3 regions of the Peribacillus sp. B65 genome follow, and region 2 is predicted to be linked to each of the others. Evidence: riboswitches for the same ligand, from Rfam matches in the RefSeq annotation. Region 2 holds a riboswitch; each other region holds the start of a gene.
What was found. A riboswitch is a leader RNA that binds a small molecule or an ion and turns the genes downstream of it on or off. The one in region 2 is predicted to bind S-adenosylmethionine.
Positions count from the first base shown of each region.

Region 1: it holds a riboswitch for S-adenosylmethionine, as region 2 does, so the genes downstream of both, ACSR9O_RS13535 (5-methyltetrahydropteroyltriglutamate--homocysteine S-methyltransferase) here and ACSR9O_RS17485 (methionine ABC transporter ATP-binding protein) in region 2, are expected to answer to the same signal.
Region 3: it holds a riboswitch for S-adenosylmethionine, as region 2 does, so the genes downstream of both, ACSR9O_RS18710 (sugar ABC transporter substrate-binding protein) here and ACSR9O_RS17485 (methionine ABC transporter ATP-binding protein) in region 2, are expected to answer to the same signal.

Region 1 is NZ_CP195840.1:2,754,151-2,759,907, forward strand. Features, by position in the region: gene ACSR9O_RS13525 (MFS transporter) at 1-990, opposite strand, end outside; gene ACSR9O_RS13530 (ArsR/SmtB family transcription factor) at 1,148-1,450, opposite strand; gene ACSR9O_RS13535 (5-methyltetrahydropteroyltriglutamate--homocysteine S-methyltransferase) at 1,660-2,763, opposite strand; SAM riboswitch class I at 2,847-2,948, opposite strand; gene ACSR9O_RS13540 (hypothetical protein) at 3,105-3,524, shown strand; gene ACSR9O_RS13545 (glycerol-3-phosphate responsive antiterminator) at 3,696-4,238, shown strand; gene ACSR9O_RS13550 (MIP/aquaporin family protein) at 4,465-5,289, shown strand; gene glpK (glycerol kinase GlpK) at 5,312-5,757, shown strand, end outside.
Region 2 is NZ_CP195840.1:3,570,156-3,575,912, forward strand. Features, by position in the region: gene ACSR9O_RS17470 (M20 family metallopeptidase) at 1-846, opposite strand, end outside; gene ACSR9O_RS17475 (MetQ/NlpA family ABC transporter substrate-binding protein) at 934-1,806, opposite strand; gene ACSR9O_RS17480 (methionine ABC transporter permease) at 1,828-2,478, opposite strand; gene ACSR9O_RS17485 (methionine ABC transporter ATP-binding protein) at 2,492-3,514, opposite strand; SAM riboswitch class I at 3,771-3,882, opposite strand; gene ACSR9O_RS17490 (GNAT family N-acetyltransferase) at 4,023-4,490, opposite strand; gene ACSR9O_RS17495 (NADPH-dependent FMN reductase) at 4,913-5,458, shown strand; gene ACSR9O_RS17500 (glucose 1-dehydrogenase) at 5,524-5,757, opposite strand, start outside.
Region 3 is NZ_CP195840.1:3,840,261-3,846,017, reverse strand. Features, by position in the region: gene ACSR9O_RS18715 (GTPase domain-containing protein) at 1-2,233, shown strand, start outside; SAM riboswitch class I at 2,329-2,434, shown strand; gene ACSR9O_RS18710 (sugar ABC transporter substrate-binding protein) at 2,550-3,662, shown strand; gene ACSR9O_RS18705 (sugar ABC transporter ATP-binding protein) at 3,720-5,222, shown strand; gene ACSR9O_RS18700 (ABC transporter permease) at 5,224-5,757, shown strand, end outside.

The sequences.
Region 1 (5,757 bases), 820 kb from region 2:
CAGTCCGAGCATGACTCCTGATGATTCAGGCTCTAGGGTCGCTAAATGATATTGCTGTGTCGGCCCTGATGACCATGCTGCGAACGACCATAATGTGAGGATTATCAAAACGGCCATCAATGAATTCGTAACGATGGATAACATGATGATCATCACAATATGCAGCGCCATACCGCCAATTAGTGTAAATGATACACCCCATCGATCCGTACTATATCCGCCAAACTTTGATCCGATCAAGCTTGCGATACCGAATATAAGCAAGGCCGTGCTAAGTAGAGAGTCACTTATCCCTGATACGGATAGCAGGTAAGGGGATAGATAGGTATAAGCTATCGAGTATCCGCCAAGCCAGAAGAAGGTTATCGATAATCCAAGGGCAACTTTCCTTTTTTTAAGAAGGGCCAGCTGCTGGAGAAGTGGTACTGGTTTATCCCCTTTGGTAGCAGGAATGGTAAAGAATAAAACGATCATGGCAATCAGGCCGAATAGGGCGATTCCGCCAAAGACGGATTTCCAGCCGAATGCATCCGTCATGATTCTTCCGAGAGGTACGCCAATGATAAGGGAAGCTGTAAACCCCATGACAACTGTCGCAATAGAACTTGCTTTTTTATCTGGCGGAGCAAGCTTAGCGGCAATATTCAGAGCGGTGACTACAACCAATCCTGCACCAAGTGCCATGATTATGCGTGCAAATAGAAACGGTCCAAAGCCTGGTAATAGAAAGGCAAGCAGGTTGGACACTATGAATAGTCCAAGGGAATACAACATTAATTTTCGTCTGTCTAAACTTGCTGTCAAAGCCATTAGAATGGGTGTACCGATTGCGTAGACAAGGGAGAAAATTGTAATGAGCTGTCCTGCGGCAGCAAGGGTAACTCCAAGAGAATCCGCAATCTTATCCAAAATTCCGGATATGATGAATTCGGATGTTCCTACTAAAAAACTGATTATCGCCAACATGTAAATTTTCCATGTATTAAGCAAAATAGATTCACTCCTCATTAATGATTATCAATTTTATATAAAGACATATCGGAATATGTTAATATGTATGGATAAAAAAATAAACATATCGCGAAATGTCGAACTGTTAGGGGGGGGAAATGAACCCAACCCTCTAAGGTACGGATCAGGTTCATTTTCATACTTCTTCTTTCAAGAAATCAGTAATTTTTGAGATTGCATCTTCATCTCGTTTGTAATACGTAAACTTTCCTATCCGCTCCGTTTTAATCAATCCTGCTCTAAGAAGCATCGAGAGGTATTGAGAGGCCGTGGACTGGGTCATGTTTAATTTTTCCGTAATCTGACTTACGCAAACGCCGGTTTCCTTCATGTCTATTCCCTCATGAGGGGTGAAGTGGAGTTCAGGCGCCTTGAGCCATTGTAAGATTTGCAACCTGGATTCATTGGATAATGCTTTAAATATCTCGATTGTTTTCATACATTTCATTATATCGAGAATTATCGATATGTCAAATAATATTAACATTCATCGTTAATTTCATAAATCAAAACTTGATACCGTTATTCAAAAGAGCCATTAAAGGAATGGAAATGTATTATTGCAAGGACCTAATCGGCTCCCTAATAAGTGCTGCCGATTAGGTTATTCGAATCCTGTAAATCAGTATTAAAGTTTCCGCAAAAAAATCATTCCCACACTTCTTTTGCTACATCAACGACGAATTTCAGCTTTTCCCATTGCTGTTCTTCGGTTAGCTTGTTGCCGTGATGGGTGGAGGCGAAGCCGCATTGAGGGCTTAAGCATAATTGTTCGAGAGCAACGAAGTGCGAGGCTTCTTTAATGCGTGCCTTAACAGCTTCCTTGTCTTCGATTTCCCCATTTTTTGAAGTGACGACCCCCAGTACAACCTGTGCACCGCCATTTGGAATGTATTCCAATGGTTTGAAATCCCCTGAACGTTGATCATCATATTCCAAGAAGAATCCATCCACTTTTTCTTTTGCCAATAAAGTTGGAGCGATACGGGCATAGCTTCCTTCAAACGCCCAAGTCGACTGATAGTTTCCGCGACATAGGTGGGTAGTGACGACAAGGTCTTCTGGTTTGCCTTCCAATGCTCCATTAATGACACGAAGTGCAAGATCAATTAACTGTTCCCTCGTATATTTTCCATCTTTGAACTGGAAATCTGGAGCTGAAAGTCTGGCAATATATACATCATCCAATTGAAGATAACGCACACCTGCTTCATAAAAGGCTTTCAAAGCATGCTGATACGCCTTGATGATATCATTTGCATAATCTTCAATATCAGGGTAGATGTCTTCATTATGAATACCTGCAGCAAATAACTGATTCGGACTGGGAATGGTTTGCTTGGCAACGGCACGTCCGTTCACGATTTTGTTCAATTCAATGAAATCACTAATGAAGGGATGTTCAGGATTGAATGAAACCTTCCCGGTATTGCGAACGTTATATCTCTCTGTTTCCACACCATCGAATGTGAGACCTTTTTCAGTCACATATCCCTCGATGCCATTTAAATGTTCGAGGAAGTCAAAGTGCCACCATGTTCGTCTGAACTCGCCGTCCGTAACAGCCTCTAATCCAACTTCAATTTGTTTATCGACAATCCGTTTGATTTCTTCGGTTTCAATTTCACGAAGGCGCTCTGCTGAAAGGGTACCCTCCCTAAATTGCTTTCTGGCAATATGTAAACGTTCCGGTCTTAATAAACTTCCGACGTGATCGGCCCTGAATGGTGCTTTCGTTAATGTGATTGACATGTTGCATTCCTTCTTTCCTTTTAAAAATAAAAAACCTCTTCTTAAAAAATAAGAAGAGGTGTTGGCAACAAAGCTATATACTCTTCTTATCTTCAAGTTTTTAAACTTCTGGAATTAGCACAGTACATGAATAGTCTGTTGCTGAGGCATCAAAGGGCCAGTCCCTCCACCTCTCTGGATAAGAGTTGTCTATTAAATTAATTATGACTATACAGGTAGTTTTTACAAAGGTCAAGAGTTGGAGGTTGAATATTTAGAATATACCGTTTATTACTCGGACTGAAATGTTAACGGCATCAGGGAATCCGGCATAAGCTTTGAGTGGGGAGGGGAATGCAAGGATGAGTCCATTCAAAAGTGGCATACCGATAACGGTAACTGAAGCCATGGTAGAGAGAATCATAAAAATGAAATCATCTTGTCAGGATATTAAAGTCGAGATTACGCCGAAGCATATTGTGCTTTCCGGAACGATGGAAGTGAAAAAAATGATGTTTAAGAAAAACGTAGCTTTCCGGATTACATTAAAACCGGTTCATGTGGAAAAAAGAACGATTTCATTTGAATTAGTGGAAATGGAACCAGTTGACAGGAATTTCATCAACCAAAGGATATTTAACAGACCGCCATTTTTTGAATTTGAAAAAAGAACGATCAAAATGAATGTTAATGCTTGGAACATCGTGAGAAAAATTCCGGTGGGCACAATTAAATCGTATGAACTTGTCGAAGGTGCATTGATAATGAAACTTTCTTTATGAGTTAAGGGATATTTTACATACAACCTTATCCGCAATCTATAAAGGGAGTGCCAGGTATGTTAGTGTTATTGTGAGATTGTCATGAAAAAAATGTGATTGATAAATCAAGCTCTTTAAAATATACTAAATAACTTGAAGTTTTGAGTTTTTCTGGGAATGAGGAGGATAATGATGGATCAAAAGATTTTGCCTGCTTCAGCAAGCATGAAGGATTTTGAAAGATTTCTAGAAAGTTCCTATGAAATAGGTGTGTTTCTTGATTTGCATATATCACAATTGAAAAATGTAAGTATGATGGCAAAACAACATAATAAGAAAATGATTTATCATGTCGATTTGATCCATGGCATAAGAAGTGATGAGTACGCGACAGAATTCATTTGTCAGGAATATAATCCCTATGGGCTGATTTCGACTAAATCAAGCGTTATATTGAAGGCGAAGCAAAAGGGGGTCATTGCCATCCAGCGAATCTTTTTAATAGACTCACATGCGCTTGAGAAAAGTTATAAGCTGGTGCAGAAAACCAAGCCGGATTATATCGAAGTATTGCCGGGCGCCATGCCATGGATGATAAAAGAAGTGAAGGAACGATTGCAGACACCGATTTTTGCAGGCGGCCTCATACGTACTTCGGATGAAGTCCTGAATGCCCTTGATGCTGGAGCTTCGTCGATCACCACATCCAAAACTGAATTATGGGATATCGTCTAATAGGGGAAAATTGAAAAAAATTACAGAAAAATAGATTAATTTTTCACAAAATATTGACAGCGTTTTCATAACCTAGTATATTTTACAGTACAAGTTAATATATGTGACGGAGACTAGGAGATTCACAACAGATCTATTCATAATTTATTTATGAAGATAGTTCTGCTGTGGATCTCCTTTTATTTGTTGGCAAGGTTTAATAATTTAACAGGGGAGGGGTTTTATCATGACTCCATTTTGGGGAGAAGTGTTAGGCACGATGATATTAGTTGTATTCGGAGCAGGTATTGGGGCTGGTTCATCCTTAAAGGGTTCCTATGCAAAGGATGCCGGATGGATTGTTGTCACGATTGCGTGGGGGTTGGCCGTTACCATGGGGGTTTTTGCAGTAGGGTCCATAAGCGGGGCGCATTTAAACCCGGCGGTCACAGTAGGTTTTGCCATTATTGGAGAATTTCCTTGGAGTGATGTGCCCGGTTACATCGTTGCCCAAATGATTGGCGCAATCCTGGGCGCGACTCTAGTATTCCTGCACTATTTGCCACACTGGAAAGCTACGGATGATCCAGGAGCGAAGCTTGGTGTGTTCGCGACTTCACCTGCGATCCCGCACACATTTTCAAATCTATTAAGTGAGATGATTGGAACTTTCATCCTTGTTCTTGGATTATTATTTATAGGTGCCAATGATTTTACAGAGGGCCTAAACCCATTTGCAGTCGGGTTATTGATTGTCGTGATTGGGATGTCTCTTGGCGGAACGACAGGATACGCCATTAACCCGGCCCGCGATCTGGGGCCGCGCATCGCTCACTTTTTGCTGCCGATACCCGGTAAAGGCAATTCCAATTGGGGCTATTCATGGATTCCGGTCATTGGACCGATAGTTGGGGGTTCACTTGGTGCCGTTTGTTATAAAGCATTTTTTATGGGGGAAATAACAGCAGGATTTTGGTCTGTTTTGGGTGCAAGCCTGGTACTATTGATATTAGCCTATGCTTTTGGTAAAAAACAGTCACATGAATTGGAAAGCAGAAATATCGCCAGTTAAATTAAAAGGAGGGGCATACACAATGGAAAAATACATTTTATCATTAGATCAGGGAACAACTAGTTCGCGGGCGATTTTATTTAACGAAAAGGGGGAAATCGTCCATTCCTCCCAAAAGGAATTCACGCAGCATTTCCCTAAACCAGGCTGGGTCGAGCATAACGCCAATGAGATTTGGGGATCGATCTTGGCGGTGATTGCCGGTGTACTATCTGAATCCGGTGTAAAGCCAGAGCAAATTGCCGGTATCGGGATCACTAATCAGCGTGAAACGGCAGTCGTTTGGGATAAGGAAACAGGTAACCCTGTTTATAATGCGATTGTATGGCAGTCCAGGCAAACAAGTGAAATCTGTGATGATTTGAAGGAAAAGGGACTTAATGATCTATTCCGGGATAAAACGGGATTGTTGATAGATGCCTATTTTTCCGGAACGAAAGTGAAATGGATCCTCGATAATGTAGAAGG
Region 2 (5,757 bases):
TTCAACTTTAACCGTACTTCCTGTGGCAAGTGCTGCCCCTTCGGCAACAGCACGTATTTTATTGGATACTTCTTGGCAAAGTTTCCATGTTGTTGCTCTAATGTAAAATCTGGCTGAAGCATATTCGGGAATGATGTTAGGAGCTTCCCCGCCATTGGTGATGATTCCGTGGATTTTGACCTCAGTCGGGAGCTGCTGACGCAAAGCATTAATGCCATTGAACAGCTGAATCACCGCGTCAAGTGCATTCACGCCTTCTTCAGGTGCAGCTGCTGCATGTGCTGACTTCCCGTAAAAATGAAAATCTAGGGGGTCGACTGCCAGAAATGGACTTGTGACACGCGTTTGCCCGCCAGGATGGATAAGGATTGCCGCATCAACCCCATCAAATAGACCGTGCTTCACAAAGCTGCCTTTTGCGCTTCCATTCGGCCCGCCCTCTTCTGCCGGTGTTCCGAAAACAATCACCTCTCCGCCCGTTTCCTCCAGCACTTGAGCCAAGGAAATGCCCGCTGCAACACTCGTTGTGCCGATGATATTATGGCCGCAAGCATGGCCTAAACCCGGCAATGCATCATACTCGGCTAAAAAGGCAATTGTGGGACCTTTCTTTGAAGAGGTTTTTTTGGCGATGAATCCTGTTTCATGCCCGGCAATATTGCGGGTTACTTCAAATCCTTCATTTCGAAGTATTCCGGTTAATGTATCCGAAGCGAAAAACTCTTGATTCCCAATTTCGGGTTTAGCATGAATGGCTTGACTCGTTTCGATATATAATTTGGAATGAAGGTCGATGTGATCTTCAATGATCTGCTGATGCTGCTTCTGCACTAATTCTCTCGCCATATTCTTATCTCCCCTTTTTGGTTTAAGGAACCGGATAGGCATCTTGAATCCATCCGGCATTCCTTCACTCGTTTTGAATCTGAATCATTATTTTTCATTAGCTGGTTTTGTCCAAGCATCCTGGTAATTCACTAATTCATCTACAGAAACATATGCAGGAATGGTGTTTCCTTTAAACGTTTTTTCAATGAACGCTTCCACTTTTTTCGATTGATAAAGCTCCACTAATTTTTGCAGCTCAGGACGATCGGCATTACCCTTTTTAACTGCAATGATATTAATATATGGTTTCGCCGTTTTACTCTCATGGAATAAAGAATCTTTTAAAGTAAGGCCTGCTTCGACGGCAAAGTTATTATTGATGGCTGAAGCATCGGCATCATCCAATAGACGCGGTGTATTGCCGGCAGCAACAGGTTGGATTTTCAAGTTTTTCGGATTTTCCTTAATGATTTCCAATGATCCCGATCCATTGAATTCCTCTTTCAATGTAATCAATCCAGCTTCCTGAAGAAGAAGCAGTGCACGGCCAAAGTTCGTTGCTTCATTCGGAACGGCAATCGTAGCGCCATCCGGAAGATCCTTGAGATCTTTATGTTTTTTCGAATAAAGGCCCATAGGAGCAATGACAGTCGACCCGATGGCCTCTAATTTCAGATTTTGGTCTTGAACGAATTCATCGAAGTATGCGACCGTTTGGAATGAATTGGCATCAATTTCACCTTCACTTAAAGCAAGGTTCGGTTGGATATAATCATTGAAAGTGACCAGTTCAATATTAAGCCCTTCCTCTTTCGCTATGTCGACAATGTATTCCCATGTTCTTGTATCCCCGCTGCTGACACCGACTTTTACTGTTTTCACATCATCCGAACCGCCTGATGCACCTTCTTCTTTCCCGCATGCTGCAGACAAGATGGCCAATGCCAATACTATGATCGTTAATAAGATTTTCTTCATTTCTCCTACCTCCTGTTATTTTTATCTTCTTCTGATTTTTCTTGAAACAAAATTCCCGGTGGATTGCAGTAATTGAACGATGATCACGAGCGCCGCCACTGTGACGATCATCGTCATCGTATCAAACCTTTGATAACCGTAAGCCAAAGCTAAATCTCCGACCCCGCCTGCACCGACGGCACCTGCCATGGCCGTAGATCCAACAAGCCCGATTGTCGCTGTTGTAAATGTAAGGATCAACGAACTAAGTCCCTCAGGAATCAAAAAACGATAAATGATTTGCCATGTCGTCGCCCCCATCGCCTGAGCTGCCTCGATGATCCCTTTGTCCACTTCCAACAGGGAGTTCTCCACAAGCCGGGCGATATAAGGAGCCGCGTAAAAGATTAGCGGAACAATGGCCGCATTCGTTCCGATCGCACTGCCTACAATCATTCTGGTAAACGGAATAAGTGCTACTAGCAAGATGATGAAAGGAACCGACCGCAATATATTGATGATCGGGTTCAATACATTAAAGACCCATTTATTCTCCAGGATATGGCCCTTTCTTGTAATGACAAGCAGGATACCAAGCGGAAGACCAATCAATCCGGAAAATACCAATGAGATGGCTACCATATAAAGTGTGTCACCGAAAGCTGTCGACAGCTGATCTGCCGTTATTTCCATTCCCCAAAGCGTATTACCCATTTATCTGCACCTCCTGGACGAGAATCCCCTCATCTTTAATATACTGATAAGCCTTGTCCACCTCATTTTTATTCCCGGTCACTTCGATGATCAAATTCCCGAAAGGCGTTTCCTGAATTTCAGAAATATTGGCTGATAAAACACTTAAATGAACATCATATTTCTTCGAGATGGTTGAAAGCAAAGGAGCACCCGAAGTAGTCCCAATAAAATTAATTTTCCAAATAATCGGGATATGGGACCCTATGCTTTTTAGGAAACTTTGTGGAATTTCGTCATGTATGACCGTTCTCACGAAGTTTTTTGCAATATCCGTTTGCGGCTTCGCAAAAACTTCGAAAACCGAACCTTGTTCAACGACACATCCGCCCTCCATGACCGCTACCTTATTGCAAATTTCCCGAATGACAGACATCTCATGAGTGATTAGCAGAATGGTAATATTGTATTCTTTATTGATTTTCTTTAAGAGCTGCAGAACAGCACTCGTTGTTTGCGGATCCAATGCCGAGGTAGCTTCATCACACAATAAGATCGATGGATTGGTAGCCAATGCTCTCGCAATGCCGATCCGCTGCTTTTGACCGCCGGATAATTGTTCCGGATAACTCTTTGCTTTGCTCGATAAGCCAACGAACTCCAACAGCTCGCCTACCCGCTTTTTGATTTCTTTACCAGGGGTTCCCGATAAAATCAGCGGCATGGCGATATTATCAAAAACGGTCTTTGAGTTTAGCAAATTGAAATGCTGAAAGATCATCCCGATTTTTTTCTTTTCTGCCCGCAATTCCTTCGCGCTCAATTTGGTTAAATCCTTGCCCCCAACAATCACCGAACCATCTGAAGGATGTTCAAGCAAATTGACCAACCTGATCAACGTACTCTTCCCGGCCCCGCTATAACCGACTACACCGAATATATCCCCCTTTTCCACTGTCAAATTAATGCCCTTCAAAGCCTCGACAGTCTGTTTCTTTGTTTGATATACCTTTTTAACATTTTGAAACTCAATCATCCAATCTCCCCCCATGTTGTTTATTTGTACGAATTCATTATCCAGAGAGAAGAGCTTTGCAACGCTTCATAATGATAGGGTTAAATTCGAAACTCACGAGTAAATCTGCGAAACTCATGAGTAATTGCACCAAATTTCCTAATAACCATATACATTTTGAATAAACAAAAGAGGCCTCTTCCGTCATCAGACAGAAGAGGCCTCTTTAGACATAAAAAAGAGTAAACTCTTAAATTAATTATCTAAGAAAAGCTCCTTCTTATCTTTCAAACTTTCGTCCGTTGGAATTAGCACAGTATTTTTACAAAAGTAAAAACCCGCTGCCGAGGTATCATAGGGCCAAGTCCCTCCACATCTCTTGATAAGAATTAACGTTATATTTAATTATGTCCTTCACTATATATTCTAATTTCTCTAAAGTCAACTATATTTTTCATCGGTTAAAATATTTTCACAGTATAGTGATTGACGCTTTTTAATTATATTAATATAGTTTAAATTTTATATTCTATAATGATTTGCCCATTCTCCATACTGGGTATATTTCATTTTCTTCCCTTATCTTCATCATGCCTGAATTCTTATATAAGCGAATCGCCCTTTGATTATCCGGAGAAACCCTTAAATGATATTCAGATACATTAAATCGCCCGAAAAAGTTTTCTGCATAGCGAACCATTTCCTTGCCAAGGCCTTTACTGCGGTATCCGGGAATAAGATAAAATAGATCTACATAGCCGATCTCAGTTCCTTCATACGCCCGAATTCGAAGTTCCATTTGCCCAATCGGTACTTGGTCCTTTTCAATGATCACCTGTCCCCCCGGGAATTTGCGGACCCTTTCTTCCATTCGTTGCAGATATGTATTTTCATCTCCAAAACCTGCCTCAGATCCAAAACTTACAACAAAGGAATCTTTCCTGAATTTAATGATAATATCTTTATCTTTGTTCGTATCAATGGTACGAAAGATCAACTTCATCCTCTCCTATCATTTTAGTAAAATAGTTTTCAAGCAAAAAAACTCATTTCACTTACGGTCTTCATGATATTTCATTATTTACTTTTTCAAGCGTCTTATTTCATTTTCTCTGAAAGGATTTTTCCTTAATCCCTATAGGAATGGCCATAATATTAAATTAAAAACAAATGCAATATTGTTTGGTGAGTTCTAGTAATGGGGATTGGATTGGCACAAACAAATCTATTTAATTTTCGAGTCTAACTTTGCAGGGTAACCCTAAGTGAATGAATGTTCGAGAGGAATTTGTTTATTAAGCTCTAACTCAACTTTTTTCCAAGCATCCTTTTTCCCTTTCATTTACATTCCAATTATAATAGGTAAGTGGAATACATTTACATGATTATCCATTATAAAAATCATTGGAGGTATTGAAGATGAAAGTTGTTGCAATAGTGGGAAGTATCCGTAAAGAGTCTTACAACCTTAAGCTTGCCAAATATATTCAATCTAGATATCAAGATCGGTTCGATCTCGAAATATTGAACATTCGGGATTTACCTTTTTATGATCAAGATATTGAAAATGACCCTCCATCAGTTGTAAAAGAATTTAAAAGCAAAGTGGCCGAAGCAGATGCAGTTTTGTGGGTAACTCCTGAATACAACGGTACGATTCCAGGTGTATTGGGCAATGCAATCGATTGGTTATCACGTGTCGATAAAGTCTTGATCGGCAAACCATCATGGATCATGGGTGCTTCAATGGGGCAATTAGGAACGGTTAAAGCTCAATTGCATTTGCGTGAAATCTTATTCGCAATAGGCATCGCCTCCCCACTCCTTCCAGGGAATGAAGTATATGTTGGTGCAGTGCATGACAAAATCGATAACGAAGGCAGGCTTACACATGAGTCGACTGTCCAGTTTATCGATACGGTCGTCGATAATTTCATTAGCTGGTATAATCATCATACTCGTTAATGATAAAAAAAGACTCCCAGTAGGTTTGAGCCTGCTGGGAGTCTTTTTGCATCATTAAACAAAATTCATCCTCTTCCCGCCTGGAATGCAGGGTATTTCGTCATTCCTCCGTCAGCGAATAGAGTGATGCCCGTTACATAACTGGACTCTGAAGATGCCAGCCATGCAGCAACCGCAGCAATTTCTTCAGGCTTTCCGATATACCCCATCGGAATCATGCTTTCAAGATCCTTTTTCTTTTCGGGATCTTCAAGCTTGTCGGCATTAATTGGCGTGGCGATGGCTCCAGGACCAATGCT
Region 3 (5,757 bases), 270 kb from region 2:
TATCCGTACAGAGTCAATGGGCTGGTTCGATGTGCTGAAAACGTATATCCAGCAAGGTGTTGCCCAATCGATGGAGCCGGATTATTTCTCAACTGTCCTTGGTTCGTTATACACACTCGACCAGGAACGTTTCGAGAAAATGACGGTTGCCCTTTGGAAAAATTATAAATATACGGATTCTTATTTCGAATGGTTAAGAGTGATTAATAATTTGATAGATACCATCGAATTGAACCATGCGGATGTATGGGATGAGCTTTCCGTCTATTACAGGGATGCATATGCAGGTCTGTTAGAAGGAACGCATCTAATCAAAGAATTAAGTCCTGTCGTGCCAAGGTTGCTGGAAAACTGGCTCAAAATCGCAGACGGGGAGCTTTCGCTGTTTGCGGCGGCGTCCACGTTGTCCTGGAATGAAATCTTCCCGGATACGGTCAATGCGCTGGTCATTCAGGATGCAGAGAGCCTGCTTTCGAAATCGCCTAAATTGGGAGGCGGACTGGAAGCGGGAGAGAAACTGTTCAATTCCATTATCCAGTGGGCTGAAGATAATGATTTAAGGGTTGGCAATAAGCTTAAATGGATGGTGGAGGGGCTTAAGGATACCAGGAATTTCAATCTCCTTCTTGCAGGAAGTACAGGAAATGGCAAGACATCCTTTATTCAGTCAATCGTTGGCGAGAGCATTGCTGCTGAGGACCATTCTTCCCTAGTCAGTGTCAAAGATGGGGATGATTTGGAAATCCTTGAAATTACCGATACAGATAGCAAAGTTGTCGAGGAGCTAACTGATTTGGATGAAACACGCCGTCAGCGCGGGACTATTGTCGATGTGACAATCATCAGTGACTACCTAAGAAATAATCATCTGCGGTTATTGGATACACCGGGGTTCAATGGGGAACAAAGCGTGGAATCCGATTTCCAAGGCTATTTACATGGCAGTGATGGCCTGATGTTCGTTCTTGACGCCCGGGCTCCTTTCACCGGCAGCGAAAGGGATCTGTTATTGGAAATTCAAATGATGGCTCCGAAACTGCCGATCCATTTCCTATTAAATAAAATGGATACGATATACAGTGATCAGGTCGCAGTCCGGATGGAAGACGAAACATGGGATAAAGTGAATGCATATTTCCCGAATGCGAAAGTGTTCGCTTTCTCCAAACATTATGACAGCAGGCAGCAATTGAAGGACCTTTCAGCCTTCCTTCAATCGAATTATCAAGATGATAATTGGAAGGAAAGAAGATCTGAAAAAATCCTGGCATTCATTCGTAAAACTTTATCTTATCTATTAGAAAAACGGGCAGCCAATGAGCGGAAATGCGAGCATTCCATCTCTTGGAATGAACAGATGGAAGTCAAGCTGAATGGGGCGGTCAACCAATTGGCTGATTTGGAAAAAGAAAAAAGTGAAAATATCATAAGGTCGTATCGTTCGCTTAAGGACGAAGTGAAAAATCAGCTTTATTCAAAAATTCCTGAATTACTGAGGGATTGCTCTAAATCGTTAACGGAAAGCAGTGATTTCAGTCAGGTCCATGTACAGTTAAATCAGGAAATGAATGAGCGGATTCAAAACTTCATTTCTGACAAGATCATGCCTCAATATTACCGTTCTCTTCAAGACTGGATTGCCAGTTCCCAAATGGAGTTCTCACAAAGCCAGCAGTTTATGGATGAGATGAGTGCCGGTTTCAATGAATTATACAAAGAAGAACGGATTACGCTTGCAGGCGACTTCAGAGTATTGGATGACTGGCGCCGTGATGCCGACCGGATGACAAGCAGCATCCGCATCGAAAACGTCAATATCCTTTTGCGCAGGACTCCATCTCAATTACTGCTTAAAGGGGCAGGGAAGCTGTTTGGGGCGATACCGCAAAATAAAGCCAATATGTACAATCGTTATAAGAAATACCTGGAAAGTGAAGATTACCTGGATGTTGCGGAAATGATCACGGAGCGTTTCCTTACCCAATTTGGATTGTTTGAAAAATCTTTGGATCGTGACATCTCCCTTTTCTATCGCGGTTCATTTGCATTACTTCAAAAAACGATAGAGCAAACGCAGACTGAAATAAAAGACTACCAGGCTGCATTGGAGCATATGAAACAAAATCCGGAAGTTTACCGTGACCCTATCACTTTGTTCGAAGTGAAATTAAGGCAGTTGGAGCGGCTTGAAAAGATTGAGAAAAAGCGTCTAGCCCAGCTTCAAAGAAAATAAAAAATAACGGGGAACATTTCAAATATTCAAAAATCTATTGACTTTACGACTATATCCCTATAAAGTGATAATTACGAAAACGTAACACGATATATCTCTTATCAAGAGTGGCGGAGGGACTGGCCCTAAGATGCCCAGCAACCGTTCCATTAGGAATTGGTGCTAAATCCTGCAAAACAGAAATGTTTTGACAGATAAGAGAGGGACAAGTCTGCAAAACAGCCGATTAAACCTCTCTATATTAGAGAGGTTTTTATTTTGGGATTTACACCAACTTAACTGATAAGACTAATAAGAAAAAATGGAGGGAAACAAGATGAAAAGGTCTATTAAAGGTATATTCATTTCAGCCATCGCTTCGGCTTTGCTTTTAACGGGGTGCTCTACAGGTCAGAGTTCCACAGAGTCGAAGAAAGAAGAAAAAGTATCATTTGAAAATGTTCCGGAAAGATTCGCTGATGGAGATGGAGCCAGAATCAAAGTGATCCGTAAAATTGGCGGTGATGATCATACGGCCCAATACCTGGCGGGGGCGAAGGAAGAAGGAGAAGCACTGGGGTTTCAAGTGGATACGTACACAGCCAATGGTGATACGGCTAAATTCCATGATGCGATAGCGCAGGCTTTGGAGGCAGATTATGACGGCTATATCATTTCACATGGTGATGATGCAGCAACTGTGAATGACGTTCAAAAGTTGGTTGATGCAGGTAAAAGCGTTGTCACATTCGATTCAATAAGCGATCTATCTAAAATAGAAGGCGTGACATTAACTTCACAAGATGATGAAGCGTTGGCAACACTGGCTTTTGATAAGCTGATAAAAGAACAGAAAGGTAAAGCGGCAATTGCATACCTTTGGGTGGACGGTTTTCCTCCAATGGTAAGAAGAAATGCAGTCTATCAGGAAAAATTAAAAGAAAATCCTGGGATCAAAGAAGTCGAAAGATTCGGAGTGGCATCTGCTGATACATCGGTTCAGACACAAAATGCTGTAGCCGCAATGCTGAATAAATACCCTAAAGGTAAATTGGATGCCATTTTCGCAACATGGGATGCCTTTGCTATCGGTGCAGCCCGGGCGATTAAAGAGGCGGGCCGCGATGAAGTGAAGATATATGGAATAGATGTCTCGAATGCAGATCTCCAGGAAATCCAATCGGCTGATAGCTCATGGTCCTACACGGCAGCAGTAGATCCCAAGTTGATCGGTGCAGTGAATATGAGGATATTGGCTAAAAAATTAGCGGGCGAAGAAACGCCGCAAACCTATGACTTGGAGGCTTCACTTATTTCACAAAAGCAAATCCAAGCGTCTAAAGAAGCAGTGAACATGGCAAATCTGTCTGGTATTGTCGATGGCTGGGGTGTATCGACGGAATTTGAAGAAGATTGGATGAAAGTTTTGAAAGATCATTATAAAAATTAAAAAGAGACACTCTCTTTCAAGTAGAAGGGAGTGTCTGTTCAATAAGGGGGAATGGACATGGGCACGCAACTAGAAATGAAGAAGATTTCGATTGAATTTCCGGGGGTGAAGGCGCTGAGTGATGTTGATTTTTCCGTAAAATCGGGGACAGCCCACGCATTGGTCGGTGCAAACGGAGCAGGGAAATCGACGTTAATGAAAGTTTTATCGGGAGCCCATGTTCATTATTCAGGTGACATTTATATTGATGGGGTGAAGAGGGATATCCGCTCGCCAAAAGCGGCTCAAGAACAAGGCATTCAAATTGTTTATCAGGAAGTGGATACCGCCCTCATCCCTTATTTAACGGTTGGGGAAAATGTAATGTTGAATGATATGGTCCAAAACATGGGAAAAAAACAGATGGTCCAATGGAAAGAGCTGCATAACCAAGCGGCTTCTATTCTTGAAGATATGAAAATTCGTGTCCCTTCGAAAAAGCTGGTAAGAGACCTTACCTTGGCTGAAAAACAGATGGTCCTGATAGCAAGAGCCGTTTCGACAGAATGCAAATTCCTGATTCTCGACGAGCCAACTGCTCCGTTAAGTCATACGGAGACGACAGAACTTTTTCGAATTGTAAATGAATTAAAGCAAAAAGGCGTGGGAATCATTTTCATTTCACATCGTCTGCCCGAAATTTTTGAAATCTGTGAGGAAATTACAATCATGAGGAATGGGGAGCGTGTCACAAGTCGAAAGAAGGAAGATATAACCCGTACCGAAGTCGTAGAGAACATGCTTGGAAAAACCATGGATGAACAGTTTCCTGAAGTGAATGCTTCGATTGGCGACGTTATTCTGGAAGTGAACGGATTGTCAGATGCAGAGAAAGTTAAAAATGTCAGTTTGAATATTAAAGCAGGCGAGATAATCGGCTTGGCAGGGTTGGTCGGGGCTGGGAAAACGGAGCTGTGTAAAACCCTTTTCGGCCATACGTCCATCACAGCGGGGGAAGTCATCCTGAATGGTCGAAAGCTTTCCTTGAAATCACCGCACGAAGCAGTAAAAAGCGGTCTGGCACTTGTACCTGAGGAACGCAGGAAAGAAGGGGTCCTTGTTCAGGAATCAGTCTCGGCGAACTTGACGGCAGCCAGTCTTGGCAAATTCTCCAAGACATTCAGCTTTGTGAATCGCAAGGCGGAAAAGGAAAGAGCGAAGGAAATGATCGCAAGCCTCGGCATTAAAACTCCTTCAGGGGAAGTGAATGTCGAAAACCTTTCAGGTGGCAATCAGCAAAAAGTTGCCATCGGGAAATGGCTTATGGCCGATGCGGATGTATACATATTCGATGAACCAACGAAAGGGGTCGATGTTGGAGCCAAGAAGGATATATTCGAATTGATTGCAGAGCTTGCAAGGAATGGGAAGGCGATCATTTATGCATCATCCGAGCTTTCCGAAATCATTGGCATTACCAACCGGACATATGTGTTATATGACGGGAGCACTGTCATCGAATTAGAAACAAGTAAAACGAATGAAGAAGAACTACTATTCTATTCAACAGGAGGAAAATAGAATGAGCATACCCAATCCTGTTACACAGACAGCGAAAGTGAAGAAAAAGGTGGAACTATTCGACTTTTTCTATAAATACGGCACAATATTGACGATTATCATTCTGATTGGAATTTTTGCCGTGTCCAATCCATCTTTCATTCAAACTACGAATCTGGTCAACATCCTGCGTTCCATTTCAATCGTGACCATCATTGCGATCGGCATTACGATATCCCTGACCGTGGATGGCTTCGACCTTTCCGTCGGCTCCGTCGCATCATTGGCCAATGCCATCGTCATCTCGATGTTTGTCTGGTTTTCACAGGATACATTAATTGCCATATTAGCTGCGATCGGTGCCTCACTTGTCGTAGGCGCCTTGAATTCATTCATGATCGTTAAATTGAGAATTCCCGACATGCTGATGACTTTGGCTACCATGTTCATTATCCAGGGAATTGCCCTTACCTATACAAAAGGGGCCACGGTTTCGCAAAATATGGTCATGCCAGACGGGACGTTCGCAACAGGACTGATCAGCCCGTTTTTCGCC